Regions from separate parts of the Marinobacter sp. DUT-3 genome, predicted to be linked through region 1. Evidence: predicted binding sites of a transcription regulator. Region 1 holds the regulator's gene; the other holds the start of a gene.
What was found. Region 1 encodes FliA, which starts transcription of late flagellar genes. Its sites were predicted from a motif close to CTAAAGTTTNNNNNNNNNNNGCCGNTAA; they were not measured.

Region 1 (7,824 bases):
GCGCGCCATGTCCTGCGCCATGGTGCGGATTCCCTGGCCCTGGTCACCACGGATCGTTATCGCGTGGCCGCCCATGAGCAGTTGTTTGTGTTCGGTCGTATCCTGAATGTGCCGGTGCGGGTGGTGGATGAGAGCCATTCCCTTGATGATATCCTCGACGAGTTGTCGGATCGCCACCTGGTGCTGATTGATACCGCCGGCCTGACCAGCACTGACAAGGGCTATGAGCAACAACTGTCAGAACTGGCCAGGAGCCATCACCGGATTCGTACGCACCTGGTAGTGTCAGCGACCAGCCAACCGCGTATTATGAAATCAGTGTGGCATTGCTATAAGATGGCTAACCTTGCGGGCTGTGTGATGACAAAAGTCGACGAAGCCCTGACCCTGGGTGAATCTTTGGGGTTTGTCATGGAGTCCGGTCTGCCCGTGGCGTATTACACGGATGGCCAGAAGATTCCCGAAGATCTGCACCACGCCGAAGCGGTGCCCCTGGTTCGACTGGCCGTGGAGCGGCTTAAAACACTCCAGCAACAGCAGGCGGTGGCAGAGGGGGCCTGAAACACTCCCCGGCCATACCGGATGACGGACTATCCGGCGTGAACAGGCGCCGTTGAAATACAACTGAGCCTTCGGTCAAACGTGGCGAGAGATAAAACCAAGTATGAGCAAACCACATCCGGTACAGGTGATTGCAGTTTCCGGCGGGAAGGGCGGCGTTGGTAAGAGCAACGTGTCAGTTAACCTGGGTATTGCCCTGGCCCAGAAAGGCCGTCGTGTCGTGTTGCTGGATGCTGACCTGGGTCTGGCCAACATAGATGTTCTGCTGGGTATCACCGCCAATCGCAACCTCTCGGATGTGCTGGCGGGTGATTGCGACTTGCGGGATGTCCTGGTCGATGGCCCGGGTGGTATCAAGATTGTCCCGGCCTCCTCGGGAACCCAGCGCATGACCCAGCTCACCTCCATGGAGCACGCTGGTCTGATCAATGCGTTCAGCGAGCTCGGTGACCAGATTGACGTCCTCATCGTCGATACCGCAGCGGGGATTTCCGAATCCGTCATCAGTTTCCTGAGAGCTTCTCAGGAGCTGCTGCTGGTGGTGTGTGACGAACCGACATCCATTACCGACGCATACGCTCTGATCAAGCTGATGAACCGTGAGTACGGCACCAACCGTTTCCGTATTCTTGCCAACCAGGTCCGGAACGAGCAGGAAGGGAAGCATCTTTTTGAAAAACTGACCCGGGTCACCGAGCGGTTTCTTGATGTGGCACTACAATACGTGGGTATGGTGCCTTACGACGAAGCCGTCCGGAAAGCGGTGCAGAGGCAGAAAGCGGTGCTGGATGCCTACCCCAGGGCCAAAGCGTCACTGGCGATCAGGGCTCTGGCTGAGAAGGTCGACAACTGGCCGCTGCCGTCATCTCCCCGCGGACACCTGGAATTCTTTGTGGAGCGGCTCGTCGAAGTCTGACATTGATCCTGTCACCAAAAAGCTGGATACATGACATTGACGAAAAACCTGGGAATCTACCAAAAAGCAGGCGTCGGGGGTGCTTCCCGGCTAGTGGAAGAGCATGCTCCGCTGGTGAAAAAGATCGCGTTGCACCTGATGGCCCGCTTGCCGGCCTCGGTGCAGCTGGAAGACCTGATGCAGGCCGGCATGATCGGGCTGCTTGAGGCTGCGCAAAGGTACAGCTCTACCAAGGGCGCAACCTTTGAAACCTACGCTGGTATCCGTATCCGGGGCGCCATGGTGGATGAAATCCGCAAGGGCGACTGGGTACCCCGTTCCGTTCATCGTAATGCCCGCCGTATCTCCCAGGCCATCAAGGCTGTTGAGGATCGTCTTGGCCGTGAGGCCCAGGACCAGGAAGTCGCTGAAGAGCTGGAGATGTCCCTTGATGAATACCACTCCAGCCTGAGCGATGCCAACAGCGGCAAACTTTTTAGCCTGGATGAGCTCAATGAATCCGGCGACCTGCCGATAGAGGAAGCAGAGGCCAGTGATAATCCGCTGGACGATATTACGTCCGATGCTTTCAAGCGCAGTCTGGCGGAAGCGATTGGCGAGCTCCCCGAGAGAGAAAAACTGGTGCTCAGCCTGTACTACCAGGAGGAGCTGAACCTCAAGGAAATCGGTGCTGTCCTGGGGGTGAGTGAAAGCCGGGTCAGCCAGATCCACAGTCAGGCCGCGCTGAGGCTTCGGGGCAGGCTGACGGGCTGGCGACATGAGCCCAACGTGTATTGAGGTTGGCTGTCTGTAGCTTTTGGTAACCGGCGCTTTACAACGGGTTCAAACACCACACAATAAGCGGTTAAACCACCGGCCTGCCAGAGTCTGGCAGAAAGATAAAACGCATTCCGGGTGTGACAAAACTGGAGGTCCCATTGGACAAGAACATGAAAATCCTCATTGTGGACGACTTTTCCACAATGCGACGGATCATCAAGAACCTGCTGCGTGATCTGGGATTCACCAATACCGACGAAGCGGATGACGGCAACACCGCGTTGCCCATGTTGCAAAGCGGTAAATACGATTTCCTGGTGACTGACTGGAACATGCCGGGTATGTCCGGTTTTGATCTGCTAAAGGCTGTACGTGCCGATGAAAACCTGAAAACCCTTCCGGTTCTCATGGTCACCGCCGAAGCAAAGCGGGATCAGATTGTCGCCGCCGCGCAGGCAGGGGTGAATGGCTATGTTGTGAAGCCGTTTACCGCCGCAGTACTCAAGGAGAAGATTGAGAAAATCTTCGAACGAATCCAGTAACCAAAGGTCGGATGGGCTCTCATGAGCGATAGCAAAAAGAACCCGCAGGGCCTTGATCCGGAGGTGACGGAAAAGCTCCGCGCACAGGCCAACGAGCTGGTTGAACAGGTCAATGCCGGTGACTATGCAGGGGCTATGAACGTAATCAATGATCTCAGCGAAGTCCGGGATCAAAGCCTGTATCGGGAAGTCGGGCGGCTTACCCGCAGCCTCCACGAAGCGATTCGCAATTTCCAGATCGATCCCCGCAATGCCGAGCAGCAGGAAGCGCTGTCAAAAATGACCGATGCGTCCGATCGCCTGGAATACGTTGTGCAAATGACCGGTCAGGCTGCCAATCGCACCATGGACCTGGTCGAGGAAACCATGCCTCAGGCCCATGCTATCCGTGATGAGGCGGCGGTATTGAGAGACGAGTGGCAGCGTCTGCGTCGGCGGGAAATGGAGCCGGCGGAATTCCGGGACCTCTACGGTCGGATTGACCAGTTCTTCGTAACGCTGACCCGGGATGCCGACACCATGTACAACAACCTCTCGGAAATCCTGCTGGCCCAGGATTTCCAGGACCTGACCGGGCAGGTGATCCAGAAGGTCACCGACCTGGTGAAGGAAGTGGAGGAACACCTGCTAGGCCTGGTGATGATGGCGAGTCATGTGGATCAGCTGACCGGCACCATACATGAGATTGAATCAAGCGAAGTGTCGGCAGAGCAGGGCGTTGGCCCGCAGATGAACGCCGATAAGCGTGAAGATGTGGTATCGGGTCAGGACGATGTTGACGATCTTTTGTCCAGTCTCGGTTTCTGAATTAAGAGGGTAACCCATGGCGTTTGATGCCGATGAAGAGATCCTGCAGGACTTTCTGGTTGAAGCAGGCGAGATACTTGAAAAGCTGTCTGAGCAGCTGGTGGATCTTGAACAGAATCCGGATGACAGTGATCTCCTCAACGCCATATTCCGTGGCTTCCATACCGTAAAGGGTGGCGCGGGTTTCCTTCAGCTGGAAGCCCTGGTGAACTGCTGTCACTCTGCAGAGAACGTCTTCGATATTCTCCGGAATCACAAGCGCAAAGTGGATTCGGAGTTGATGGATGTGGTGCTTGAGGTCCTGGACAACGTCAATGCGATGTTTGAGCAGGTGCGTAACCATGAGGAACTGACGCCAGCTCCGGAAGCTCTGATTGCCGCCCTGGACGCCCTGGCTGAGCCGGAAGGGGCGTCCTCCGCGGGTGCCGGTAAAGCCCCTGTGGAAACGACAAGTGACGCCGCCAGCGGTGATGATCATGGTGATATCACCGATGACGAATTCGAACAGCTGCTGGACGCGCTGGATGGTGAAAAAGCCGAAGCCGGTCCGGAAACTGCCTCTGACCCAGCAGGGGACGACAGCGCCGCCGGTGACGATGACATTACCGATGACGAGTTCGAAGCGCTGCTGGACGAGCTCCATGGCAAGGGGCAATTCGCCGGTGCGCCGGCCGGTGATGCTGATATCGAGCCACCGACCGAGTCCGGTGATCAGGCCAGCAAGGGCAATGACGATCTGATCACTGACGATGAATTCGAGAAGCTGTTGGATGACCTCCACGGCAAGGGCGGCGGCCCCACGGCTGAGAGCAGCCCGAAGGCGGCCAGCAAGCCCGCGCCCGATACTGCGAAGTCGGCGCCGGCCGCCAAAGCGGAGACGCCCGAGAAAGCCGAAACCCGAGCACCCGCAGCATCGAAAGAACAGGCGCCCGCAACTGAGACCTCTGTCCGGGTGGACACCAAGCGCCTCGACGACATCATGAATATGGTCGGCGAGCTGGTGCTGGTGCGTAACCGCTTGCAGCGTCTGGGCGCCGCAAGCGAAGACGAGCACATGCACAAGGCGGTGTCGAATCTCGATGTAGTCACCACGGACCTCCAGTCAGCGGTGATGCAGACGCGGATGCAGCCGATCAAGAAAGTCTTTGGCCGCTTTCCCCGGGTGGTGCGGGACCTGGCCCGGAGCCTCAAGAAAGAAGTCAGCCTGGTGATGCACGGGGAAGACACTGACCTGGACAAGAACCTGGTGGAAGCCCTCTCGGACCCCCTTGTCCACCTGGTTCGTAACTCGGTAGACCATGGTATCGAGGCGCCGGATGTCCGTGAAAAGGCTGGCAAACCCCGGTCCGGTACAGTGACCCTGAATGCCGAGCAGGAAGGGGATCATATCCTGTTGTCCATCGAGGATGACGGTGCCGGCATGGATCCCGAGGTGTTGCGTCGTAAGGCCGTTGAAAAAGGCTTATACGATCAGGACGCCGCGGACCGGCTTACCGAAAGCGAGTGTTTCAACCTGATCTTTGCCGCCGGCTTTTCAACCAAGGACCAGATTTCCGATGTGTCCGGCCGTGGTGTCGGCATGGACGTGGTAAAAACCAAGATCGGCCAACTGAACGGTCAACTGAACGTGGAATCGGAGCTTGGCAAAGGCTCGCGAATCGTCATTAAAGTGCCGCTGACCCTGGCCATCATGCCCACGCTGATGATCATGCTGGGTGAACAGTCGTTCGCGCTGCCACTGGTGAATGTGGTGGAGATCTTCCATCTGGATCTCAGCAAGACCAACATCGTCGATGGCCGCGAGTGCATCGTGGTGCGGGAGAAGGTCTTCCCGCTGTTCCACGTCAAGCGCTGGCTGGTGAAGGGCGCGTCCGCTGAACCGGAGCCGGAGAACGCCCACGTTGTCATCGTCGCGATGGGCACCCGGAAAGTTGGCTTCGTTGTGGACCAGTTGATCGGCCAGGAAGAGGTGGTGATCAAGCCCCTGGGCCGAGCACTCCAGGGCACGCCGGGTATGGCGGGGGCGACGATTACCGGTGATGGGCGTATTGCCTTGATTATTGACGTTCCCAGCCTGCTTCAGCAGTACGGTTGAGGCGCACGGACCGCACGGTTTAGGAGAATGGGATGACAGTTTCTGTCCTGGTTGTTGATGACTCGGGATTTTTCCGCAAGCGTTTGACGGAAATCCTGACGGCATCCGGTCAGATCAAAGTCGTTGGCGCGGCTACCAACGGCCGGGAAGGGGTGGAGCTGGCGGAAAAGCTGCGGCCGGACGTCATCACCATGGACTACGAAATGCCGATAATGGACGGCATTTCAGCCGTTCGCGAGATCATGAAGCGCCACCCGGTGCCGGTATTGATGTTCTCGTCCCTGACCTACGAGGGTGCCCGGGTGACGCTCGATGCCCTGGAGGCCGGCGCGGTCGATTTCCTTCCCAAGAATTTTGAGGAAATCGCCCGGGATTCCAGCCAGCTCCAGAAGATCCTGATTGGTCGTATACTGGATGTCGCCGGTAGCAGCCCGGGCGCAAAAACCGCACCTGCTGCACCACCGGCAACAAAATCGGCCACAGCGCCCGCGCCTCGTCAGGAAAGGGAAATGCCCCGTGGGCGTCCCCGTACCGATACGCCTGCGGCTCCGGCACGTTCCACGCAACCGGAGCCCCCCGCAGAAGAGGAATCCTCCAGGCGCGCCACCCGACGGGGGCCGGCCAGGCACTACAACGTGGTGGGCATCGGCACCTCCACTGGCGGTCCGGTTGCCCTTCAGAAAGTGTTAACCGCGTTGCCGGCCAGTTTCCCCGCGCCTATCGTGCTGGTTCAGCACATGCCGGCCAGCTTCACGCCTGCCTTCGCCGAGCGTCTGAACAAACTCTGCCGCATCGAAGTGCGCCAGGCCGAGGATGGCGATGTGCTTCGGCCCGGCCTGGCCCTGCTGGCGCCCGGAGGCCGGCAGATGATGATCGAGAATCGCAGTGGCCAGGCCCGGGTGCGCATATTGCCCGGCGACGACCGTCTCAATTACAAGCCCTGTGTGGATGTCACTTTTGGCTCCCTGGCCCGCAGCTTTCCCGGCAAGACCCTGGGCGTCATTCTTACCGGCATGGGGTCTGATGGCAAAGAAGGTTGCCGTTTGATGAAGCAGGGCGGATCCGTGATCTGGTCCCAGGATGAAAAATCCTCCGTGATCTACGGCATGCCCATGGCCGTTGCCAGGGCCGGGTTGTCCGATGAGGTGCTGGCCCTCAACGACATCGGTCCGCGGCTGGTGGAAGGTGTGAGTTAATGGATATTCTCAGCCTACTTGGCATCATTCTGGCGTTTGCTGCCATCCTGGGCGGCAATCTGCTTGAGGGCGGCGCCCTCAGTTCTCTGTTTAATGCTCCGGCGGCGCTGATCGTCATCGGCGGTACACTGGCTGCCACCATCCTGCAGACCTCCTGGCCATTGCTGAAGCGTGCGTTTGTACAGGTGCGGTGGGTATTTTTGCCGCCCTATGTCAGTCTGGAGGATGGCATTGGCAAAGTGATCGATTGGAGCGTCAAGGCCCGCAAGCAGGGGTTGCTGGGGCTGGAGGGGCTGGCGGAAAAGGAGCCGGAACGGTTTGCGCGCAAGGGCCTCCAGTTGCTGGTCGATGGCGCCGAGACCGAGACCATTCGCAGCATCATGGAGGTGGACCTGGATTCCCGCGAACAGCGGGACCTGGAATCGGCGCGGGTATATGAAGCCATGGGTGGCTATTCGCCGACCATAGGCATCATCGGTGCCGTCATGGGGCTGATTCAGGTGATGACCAACCTGGAGGACCCCCAGTCCCTCGGCAGCGGCATCGCAACGGCTTTCGTCGCCACCATCTACGGCGTAGCTCTGGCGAACCTGCTGTTTTTCCCGGTTGCCAACAAGTTGCGCGGAATTGTGCGGGAGCGTACCCGCTACGAAGACATGATGATTGACGGCATTATCGCTATCGCGGAAGGGGAGAACCCCAAATCCATCGAACTGCGGCTGCGGGGCTTCCTGCAGTGACCGCCGGGCGGGACTATGCGGCGTCGTAGGCAACCACCTCAGGATGACCTCCACAACAAGGAGCGGTGGCTGATCTCCTATGCGGATTTCATCACCCTCCTGTTTGCCTTTTTTGTGGTCATGTACTCCGTGTCTTCCGTCAACGAAGGCAAGTACAAGGTGCTGTCGGAAACCCTGACCGGCGTTTTCAATGCACCGCAACGGTCCT
Region 2 (7,824 bases), 790 kb from region 1:
TCAGCTTGCCGGCGGTTGCCGAATCCACCGGTGTCACTATGTCCGACGGGTAGTGGTTACGATTCAGGAATCGCTCCTGGCGCTGTTGCTCCTGATCACTCCAGGCTGTTTGCAGCAGCCCGGTAGGGTGCCAGCCGTTGCCCGTTAACGGTGTGTAATAGCGTTGGCTGAACAGCAGGGAGGTCAATGCCAGTTGGGTCTGGGCGTTGAATTCCACGCCCAGCTTGACGTAAAGCGCGCCCTGCAGGTTGCCGGATGCGGCTGCGCCAGCATCATCGGCTTTGTCTATCAGGGTGACTTCAACCCCTCTATCGGCGAGGTTTCTGGCTAACAGGCTGCCTGCGATACCGGCGCCGATAACCGCGACGGAGCCCGGTTTGCTGGCCTCTGGTTCCAACGTGGCGGACGCGGGAAGCGGGATTTCACCTGTAATCATTTCCCGTTTACGACCAAACCCGGCGGTTTTGATCATCGTAAAACCGGTGTCCGCGAGGGCGCGCCGGATGCGGCCAACGGCCGTGAAGGTGGCCAGAGTGGTGCCCGGTTTGCTGTGTTGGCGGACCTGACTGATGGCATCGTCCAGCCACATACCCGGATTCAGAGAGGGGGCGAAGCCGTCCAGGAACCATGCATCGGCGGTGAATTCCAGTTCCCGCCAGGCATCCAGAACGTCCCCGAAATACAGCGTCAGACGAACCCGCCCCCCATCCAGCAATATTCGGTGGACTCCCGCCACCAGTGGTGGGTATTGATCGACCAACTGGTTACTGAGGTCAGTCAGTTCCGGCCATAACTTCATTGCCCGGACCAGGTCGTCCCGGGTCAGAGGATAACGTTCCGCAGACACAAAGTGGAGGGTGGCGTGCTGGCTGGCGGGACTGTTCCGCCAGGCCTGCCAGGTCGCCAGGAAGTTCAGGCCGGTACCAAAGCCGGATTCCGCGACAACAAACGAGGCGTGCTTCCCGACCCGGGCAAAGCGTTCCGGTAATCGATTGTGCCCGATAAAAATATATCGGGTCTCATCCAGCCCGTTGTCCCGGTTGAAATAGAGATCACCGAACAGCCGGGATTCCGGAACGCCGTCATGCCACAGGATATCGGCCGGCTCCATGGCCGGCGCTGTTACTTCTGCCATCAGTTCCCGGAAGCGTTGCCGCTATTGATAATGGTGATGTTGTTGATGGTCACCGGTTCCCGGGGGACATCCGCCATGCCGCCGGAGTGACCGGTTGGCGTGCTGGCGATCGCATCCACGACACCCATGCCTTCGGTTACTTTTCCAAAGACTGCATATCCCCATTTTTTGGGGTTGTCCGATGCGTTCAGGTATGGGTTGTCTACAACATTGATAAAGAATTGGGAGGTCGCCGAGTGGGGCTGGCCGGTACGCGCCATGGCAATGGTTCCCCTCAGGTTTTTCAGGGTGGGGCTGCCTTCGTTGGGGATCGGGCTGCGGGTGTCCTTGCGAACAAGGTCGCGATCAAAACCACCGCCCTGAATCATGAATCCGGGAATCACCCGGTGAAAGATCGTGTCCCGGTAATAGCCGCTTTCCACATATTCAAGGAAGTTTGCCACGGTTTCCGGAGCCACATCCGGACGAAGCATGATTTCGATAACGCCTTCGCTGGTCTCCATGCGGACCTGGGGCAACGGGTTATCCGCGGAGCGGGGTTCTTCCGCCAAGAGCTGAGTGCTGAACGAAAGTGACGCCATCAGGATCAGCAAGAAACGGGTCACAAAAAGCGGGGAAGCGGCCTTGGATTGCGATTGGTTCTGGGTCACCTTGTTCACTCCGTGGAAAGTGCTGGCCATCGGGCAGCGGTAGCTTTGAGTAGTCGGATGTTAGCAGATATTCCTTCGGGAACGGATAATCTCCATGCACGATGCGTGGTGATCGTCTAACCTGTCTTAAGATTGTTTAACAACAAAATAGCGCCGGGCCGGGATGTACGGTGAGTGCAATCAAGGGAGGGGCCAAGTGAAGATCCGTCAGGGATTTGAAGAGAGATCAAGGCTGGGGCGATTGCTCATCAACCGGGGGTATTTATCTCCGGTACAGCTGGAAGAGGGATTGCGCCTTCAGGAGGAAACCGGGCAGCGTCTTGGGGAGGTGCTGGTCCAGGCGGGGTGGATCACCGAGCGGGAGCTCTACAGGGTTCTTAAGCACCAGTCCCGGTACCGCAACGCTGCAGCGTTGATCACCATGGTGGCATTGCCGCTGCAGCCGCTGGTCAGTTTTGCGGCCAGTAGTGGCGCAGACTCTCCGCAGGCGGCTTCGCCGGACTCCGGAGAGATGTATCGGAGCAAGGGGTTCTCACCGTTGAGTGATGACGATCTGGCGAGGGTGGCCGGGCAGGGGGATAGCGCGTTGGCGCAACGTATTGCTGCCGCCACCGCCATGGTGCCGGGGGGCGGTGAAGGCAGCCAGGAGCCGGATGTGGTGGAAGGTATCAAGCTGACGGCCCATATTTTTGTTCCAATCCTGAACTTCCTGGACTCCGACCTGACCATTAAAGGGGTTCACTATCGCGATGACGAACCCCGACATCAGCTCGGGACTGATGGATCGCTCACCCTGGCTTTCCCGGAGCGGATAGAGGAGATCCACATGGATAACATCCGGGTCAGTGGCGGGCGAACGCCGGCGCTGGGCAATGTCAGCATCCACGATATCCGTTTCGATCCGGCTTCGCGGATGACCATCTATACCCGGTAAGGTCTGCAGGCATTCCGGAGAGTGCGTTGGCCGGAATCAGGCGCTGGCCAGGATGGTTCTCTGGGAAGCGCCGGTCTGTTCGCCATGGGCGCCGTAAAGCTTTTGCTGGCTGCTGGCGCCACGGAAGATGTCTGTCAGGCGCGACAGGCGCTTCTGCATGTGGCTGATGACGCGACCGTTGTTCTGGTTGATCTCCTGGCAGAACGTCAGGCGCTCATTGGCCTGCGACCACAGCGACGCAAGATCGGATAATCCGGCGCTGCGGATAAAACGGGATGGCGCTCCGCTTTCCGGGCGATAGCCCATGGCAACGAGGGTATGAATTTTTTGCCTGGCACGGCCGCGGATCTGGTCGAGCAGGGTGTTTTTCTCGGTCGTTATTGCTTGCAGTGCCTGCATGTCCGAGGAAGAGAGGCAGGACTTTTCCTGCTCCAGAATATCCGCCAGTGCATCCAGTTGACGGATATCCTGAGAGAGAAGGTCTTTCAGTTCATCGATTGCGGCCATGATTTACTCACCCGAATATGCTTTTATCCATCTCAAGCATTTTCTGGGCCAGTTTCTCGGCGTCAACCTTGTATGAACCATCGGCCAGCGCCGCACGGATCTGCTCAATGCGGTCATCATCCATTTCCGGATAATCACCCAGCTTCTGTTCCAGCTGTTTCAGGTTCTTGGCCTGATTGCTCAGGTTTACGTTCTCACCGCGGGCACCCTGGCTCTTGGCCTGCTCGGGTGCCTGGGGCTGGGCATTCTGGGTGGAGCCAGACTTGTCGGCCGTGGTTCTCTGGGTGTTGACCTGGCCGGGACCAATTCCATTAAAGTCAACTGACATATCGGTACCTGCTTACCTTATTGACTGTACGGGGGACAGCATTCGCGAATTTTATACCTGCGTATCGGCCGTCAGGCCGGAAGCTTTAGCGAATTTTTAGCTCCAGAAGATTACACTTCTGTCATTCGCAGAGCGTGGAGCGGCAAGACTCTGCCGCCTGCGGAAAAAGCGCGCCGCACCTACATAGGAATTTCAACCTGGCCCGGGGCGGTCACCAATGCTTTCACGGTGCGGGACGATGACAGATTCTCTACCAGTACCTGATCGCCCACGCCCGCGTCGGCCATGGCCTTGCCGCGAGAATTGACCGAGAAATTTCCACTTCTGGCGGTGATGATAACATGATCGCCTCTGGTCACCGCTGCCGGAGCTGAGAGCAGGTCTGGCGTCATCAGTGTGCCGGCGTTGACGCCGCGTCGCATCTCCATGCCCACCAGCTGGTCAACGTTGTTAATCACACCCTTGCGGGTGGCATTAACCACGACTGAGTCCGTTTCGATCATGTTCGCCATGACCCGCTCTCCCCTGGCCAGTGGGCGTGCGGCCACAAGGCCTTCTCCGGTAATGGACACGGACGCGTTGAGAAACATGCGCCACGGCCGTTCGCCGCGACACGAGACCTGTAACGTCGGTTGCGTGGTTTTCCAGGGATCACCGCTGAAACTGACGTCCAGGGGGGCGTTACAGGTGGCCAGGGCCAGTCGGCTGTCCAGTCGGCCGGTTTTGTGTATGACCTCGAAACCGTTGTCCGCCTGTTGTTTCGAAAACTCGTCAAGGAACGAAGCCGCAGCGCTCCTGATCTGCTCGGCGGTGGTGTTTGCGGCCTGCACCAGCACCGGGACAGACGTTAACAGTGTGACGACAAAAATGGTGATGCGCATACGCTGCGGTTTGTCCTATGCTGTCAATTGTCAGTGGAAGATCCCGAAAAGCTTAAGGGTTCGGGGAATCGGCCGTTAACTTCACATAGTGAGTCAAAATTCCGGCGAAAAGCTGGTTTCATCCGCTCTTGAGAGCAGAAAAAGCAAAATGCATGCCGGCATGTCCGCGGGCAGACCTGGGGGAAAAGTAATGGCAGGGGTACTCGACAGTGTAAATCAGCGTACGCAGCTGGTGGGGCAGAACCGCCTGGAGCTCCTGTTGTTCCGTCTTCGCGGCAGGCAGATGTATGGCATCAACGTTTTCAAGGTAAAGGAAGTCCTGCAGTGCCCCAAGCTGTCGTCGATTCCCAAAAGTCGTAGCGTGGTTCGGGGGGTCGCCCATATCCGCGGTGAAACCATCCCCGTCATTGATCTGGCCATGGCCATCGGCCATCCCGGAGTTCCCCGCGAGGAGCTGGCGAACAGCTTCGTCATCATCACCGAGTACAACCGCAAGACCCAGGGGTTTATGGTTACCGGTGTTGACCAGATCGTGAACATGAACTGGGAAGATATCCTGCCGCCGCCCAAGGGTGCCGGCAACGATGTGTACCTGACGTCGGTCACAAAAATGGACGACAAACTGGTTGAAATCATCGATGTAGAAAAGATTCTTGCAGAAGTTTCTCCGCTCAGGGACGATGTTAACCAGGATTTGGTGGCCCGCAGCGCCGGGCGTGTTCAGGCACACCTGCCTGTGCTGGTCGTTGATGACTCCAGTGTCGCGAGACGGCAGATAGAGCGATGCCTGACCGCCATCGGCATGGAGGTTGTTACACGGGACGATGGGAAGCAGGCTTTTGATTACCTGAAAAAAATCACTGAAGATGGTTCCAGGGCCAGCGATCATTTGTCCCTCGTGATTTCCGACGTCGAAATGCCAGAGATGGATGGTTACACTCTGGTGACCCGATGCAAAAACGATCCGGCGTTACGGGATATGTTTATTATGCTCCATACCTCACTGAGCGGTGTGTTCAATACCGCAATGGTGCAGAAGGTTGGCGCTGACGAGTTTATGGCAAAGTTCAGTGCAGATGAGCTGGCCGAGAAGGTTATGGAAATAATTGATCGTGCCTAGGGCCAGCGATCCTTGCAGATTCACCTGACGCAGAGATTCAATGAAAGCGGACATTACGCCACAGGAATACGAAGCTTTTAAGACGTTCCTGCAGGATGCCTGTGGCATTCTGCTGGGTGAGAACAAACAATACCTCGTAAAAAGCCGTCTGCGCCGCATTCTCGAAGAAAACCAGCTTACAACCCTCGGGGATCTGCTGGGGCAGCTGAAGCGTCCGGGCCGCAGCAATCTCAGGGAGTTGGTCATTGACGCGATGACCACCAATGAAACCCTGTGGTTCCGCGACAACCACCCGTTCCGGATTCTTCAGGAAAAGCTGCTGCCTGAGTTTGCTGAACGCAAATCCATGCAGCCTTTGAGGATCTGGTCGGCTGCCTGTTCCACGGGGCAGGAACCATACTCGGTGGCCATGATCATCGAGGAGTTCCGGCGTCAGCGCCCGGGTAAACTCCGGGATGTGAAGCTGACTGCAACGGATATATCCAAAAGCGTTCTGGAAGTCGCCCGCAAAGGTGAGTACGAAATGATCGCGATTGGGCGCGGGCTGTCCCCGGAGCGCCAGAAGCAGTTCTTCGCGCCATCTTTGAACGGCGGCTGGCAGATACGTCCCCAGATCAAGAGCATGGTGGAGTTCAAGGAACTGAACCTGCTGGAGCGGTATATGCTGGGCAAGTTTGATATTGTCATGTGCCGCAATGTGTTGATATATTTTTCTGCGGAACTCAAAAAGGACATCCTGACGCGCATTCACGCCACCCTGAACCCCGGTGGTTACCTTATTCTGGGCGCGTCGGAATCACTCAATGGATTGCCCCACCTGTACGAAATGGTGCAGTGCCACCCGGGGATTATTTACAGGAAGAAATAACCCGCCCATGCCTCTCAACGTCTGGATACTGGTTGCCGCCCAGGCACTGGCCATGTGTACGGCCCCCTTCATTGTCTTCATCGGCAGCATTCATGGCCGGATTCTGGCGCCGTCCCCCGAGTGGGCCACTCTGCCAGTAGGGCTGGTGGTAGTCGGCACTGTGCTGGCCATCAAGCCTGCAACCTGGTTGATGGAGCGCCTGGGTCGAAAGCCGGTCATGCTTCTTGGTGCATTGATGGGGGTGCTGTCCGGTCTGACGGGCGGGGCCTCGGCCTGGCTTTCCAGTTTTCCGCTGCTGTGTCTGGCAGCCATTGTCGGCGGGACAGGGCTGGCGGTAGTTCATCAGTACCGCTTCGCCGCGATGGAATCCGTAAAGTCGGAGTTGGCAGGCTCCGCCGCGGCGCGGGTGTTGCTTGGTGGCCTGATTGCCGCGTGGCTGGGACCTGAAATTGCTCTCCTCGGCAGTGCGGGCCAGGGGGATCACCCGTTCCTCGAAGGCTGGCTGGGGCTGGGCGTCGTCCAGTTACTGGCGATGGGGGTGTTGGCGCTGGGCTATCGCGCAAAAAGTGAACTGGTCAGGGAAGCTCCGGCCGGGGGCGGTCGACCCCTGAAAGACATCCTGCGTGCCCCCGTGGTGTGGACCGCCATCAGCGGAGCAGCCATTGGTTATGCCGTGATGAGCTTTATCATGACAGCTACTCCGCTAAGCATGACCGAGATGGCCGGCCACGAACTTCCGGACGCCAAACGGGTGATCCAGATTCATATTGTTGCCATGTACCTGCCGTCGCTGATCAGCGGCTGGCTGACCCGGGTGGTCGGCATTCCCCTGATGATGGCCGGCGGGTTGATAGCCTACCTGGCCTGTATACTGCTGGCGTTCAGTGGCATCACTTTCCATCATTACCTGTTTGCGCTGATTCTGTTGGGTGTGGGCTGGAATTTCCTGTTCGTTGGTGGCACCACCCTTTTGCCCAGGGGGTACAGGGATGAGGAGCGTTTCCGGGTTCAGGGGCTGAACGATATGATGGTGTTCAGCTCCCAGGCTGTCGCGGCTCTCAGCGCCGGGGCTGTGCTGACGGCGCTGGGCTGGACCGGCTTGCTGCTGGCGTCGATTCCATTGCTGATACTGCACGCGGTATTGATGACTTCCTGGCTTCTCCATTCCCGGACACCAGCGGTCTCTGAATCGTCAGCGGACTGATAACAGCTGGCTTTGATGCATTATTGGGTAAGTAGCCGCAAGGTTTCCGGCGCTGTCAGCGCGGTATAGTGGCCAGCTGTGTCGAGCAGGCTGAGTTCGCAGTTGGGAAGGTGGCTTGCCAGGCAGCGGGCATGCTCGGGAAACACCAGGTTGTCGTGTAGTCCATGAACCACATGGACCTTCTGGTTGATTTGTCC

Region 2: flgM (flagellar biosynthesis anti-sigma factor FlgM) is a predicted target of FliA. The motif match lies at 3,616-3,643, and genes of this name have one in related genera.

What each region holds. Positions count from the first base shown of each region.
Region 1 covers NZ_JBNRMG010000001.1:181,730-189,553, forward strand. The annotation lists gene flhF (flagellar biosynthesis protein FlhF) at 1-561, shown strand, start outside; gene ACQUWM_RS00840 (MinD/ParA family protein) at 665-1,477, shown strand; gene ACQUWM_RS00845 (RNA polymerase sigma factor FliA) at 1,508-2,254, shown strand; gene cheY (chemotaxis response regulator CheY) at 2,395-2,778, shown strand; gene ACQUWM_RS00855 (protein phosphatase CheZ) at 2,800-3,585, shown strand; gene ACQUWM_RS00860 (chemotaxis protein CheW) at 3,602-5,680, shown strand; gene ACQUWM_RS00865 (protein-glutamate methylesterase/protein-glutamine glutaminase) at 5,713-6,876, shown strand; gene ACQUWM_RS00870 (flagellar motor protein) at 6,876-7,616, shown strand; gene motD (flagellar motor protein MotD) at 7,632-7,824, shown strand, end outside.
Region 2 covers NZ_JBNRMG010000001.1:971,903-979,726, reverse strand. The annotation lists gene mnmC (bifunctional tRNA (5-methylaminomethyl-2-thiouridine)(34)-methyltransferase MnmD/FAD-dependent 5-carboxymethylaminomethyl-2-thiouridine(34) oxidoreductase MnmC) at 1-1,138, opposite strand, end outside; gene ACQUWM_RS04420 (peptidylprolyl isomerase) at 1,135-1,740, opposite strand; gene ACQUWM_RS04415 (pilus assembly protein PilB) at 1,982-2,719, shown strand; gene ACQUWM_RS04410 (flagella synthesis protein FlgN) at 2,756-3,226, opposite strand; gene flgM (flagellar biosynthesis anti-sigma factor FlgM) at 3,234-3,554, opposite strand; gene flgA (flagellar basal body P-ring formation chaperone FlgA) at 3,734-4,435, opposite strand; gene ACQUWM_RS04395 (chemotaxis protein CheV) at 4,626-5,555, shown strand; gene ACQUWM_RS04390 (CheR family methyltransferase) at 5,596-6,423, shown strand; gene ACQUWM_RS04385 (MFS transporter) at 6,431-7,627, shown strand; gene ACQUWM_RS04380 (alpha/beta fold hydrolase) at 7,648-7,824, opposite strand, start outside.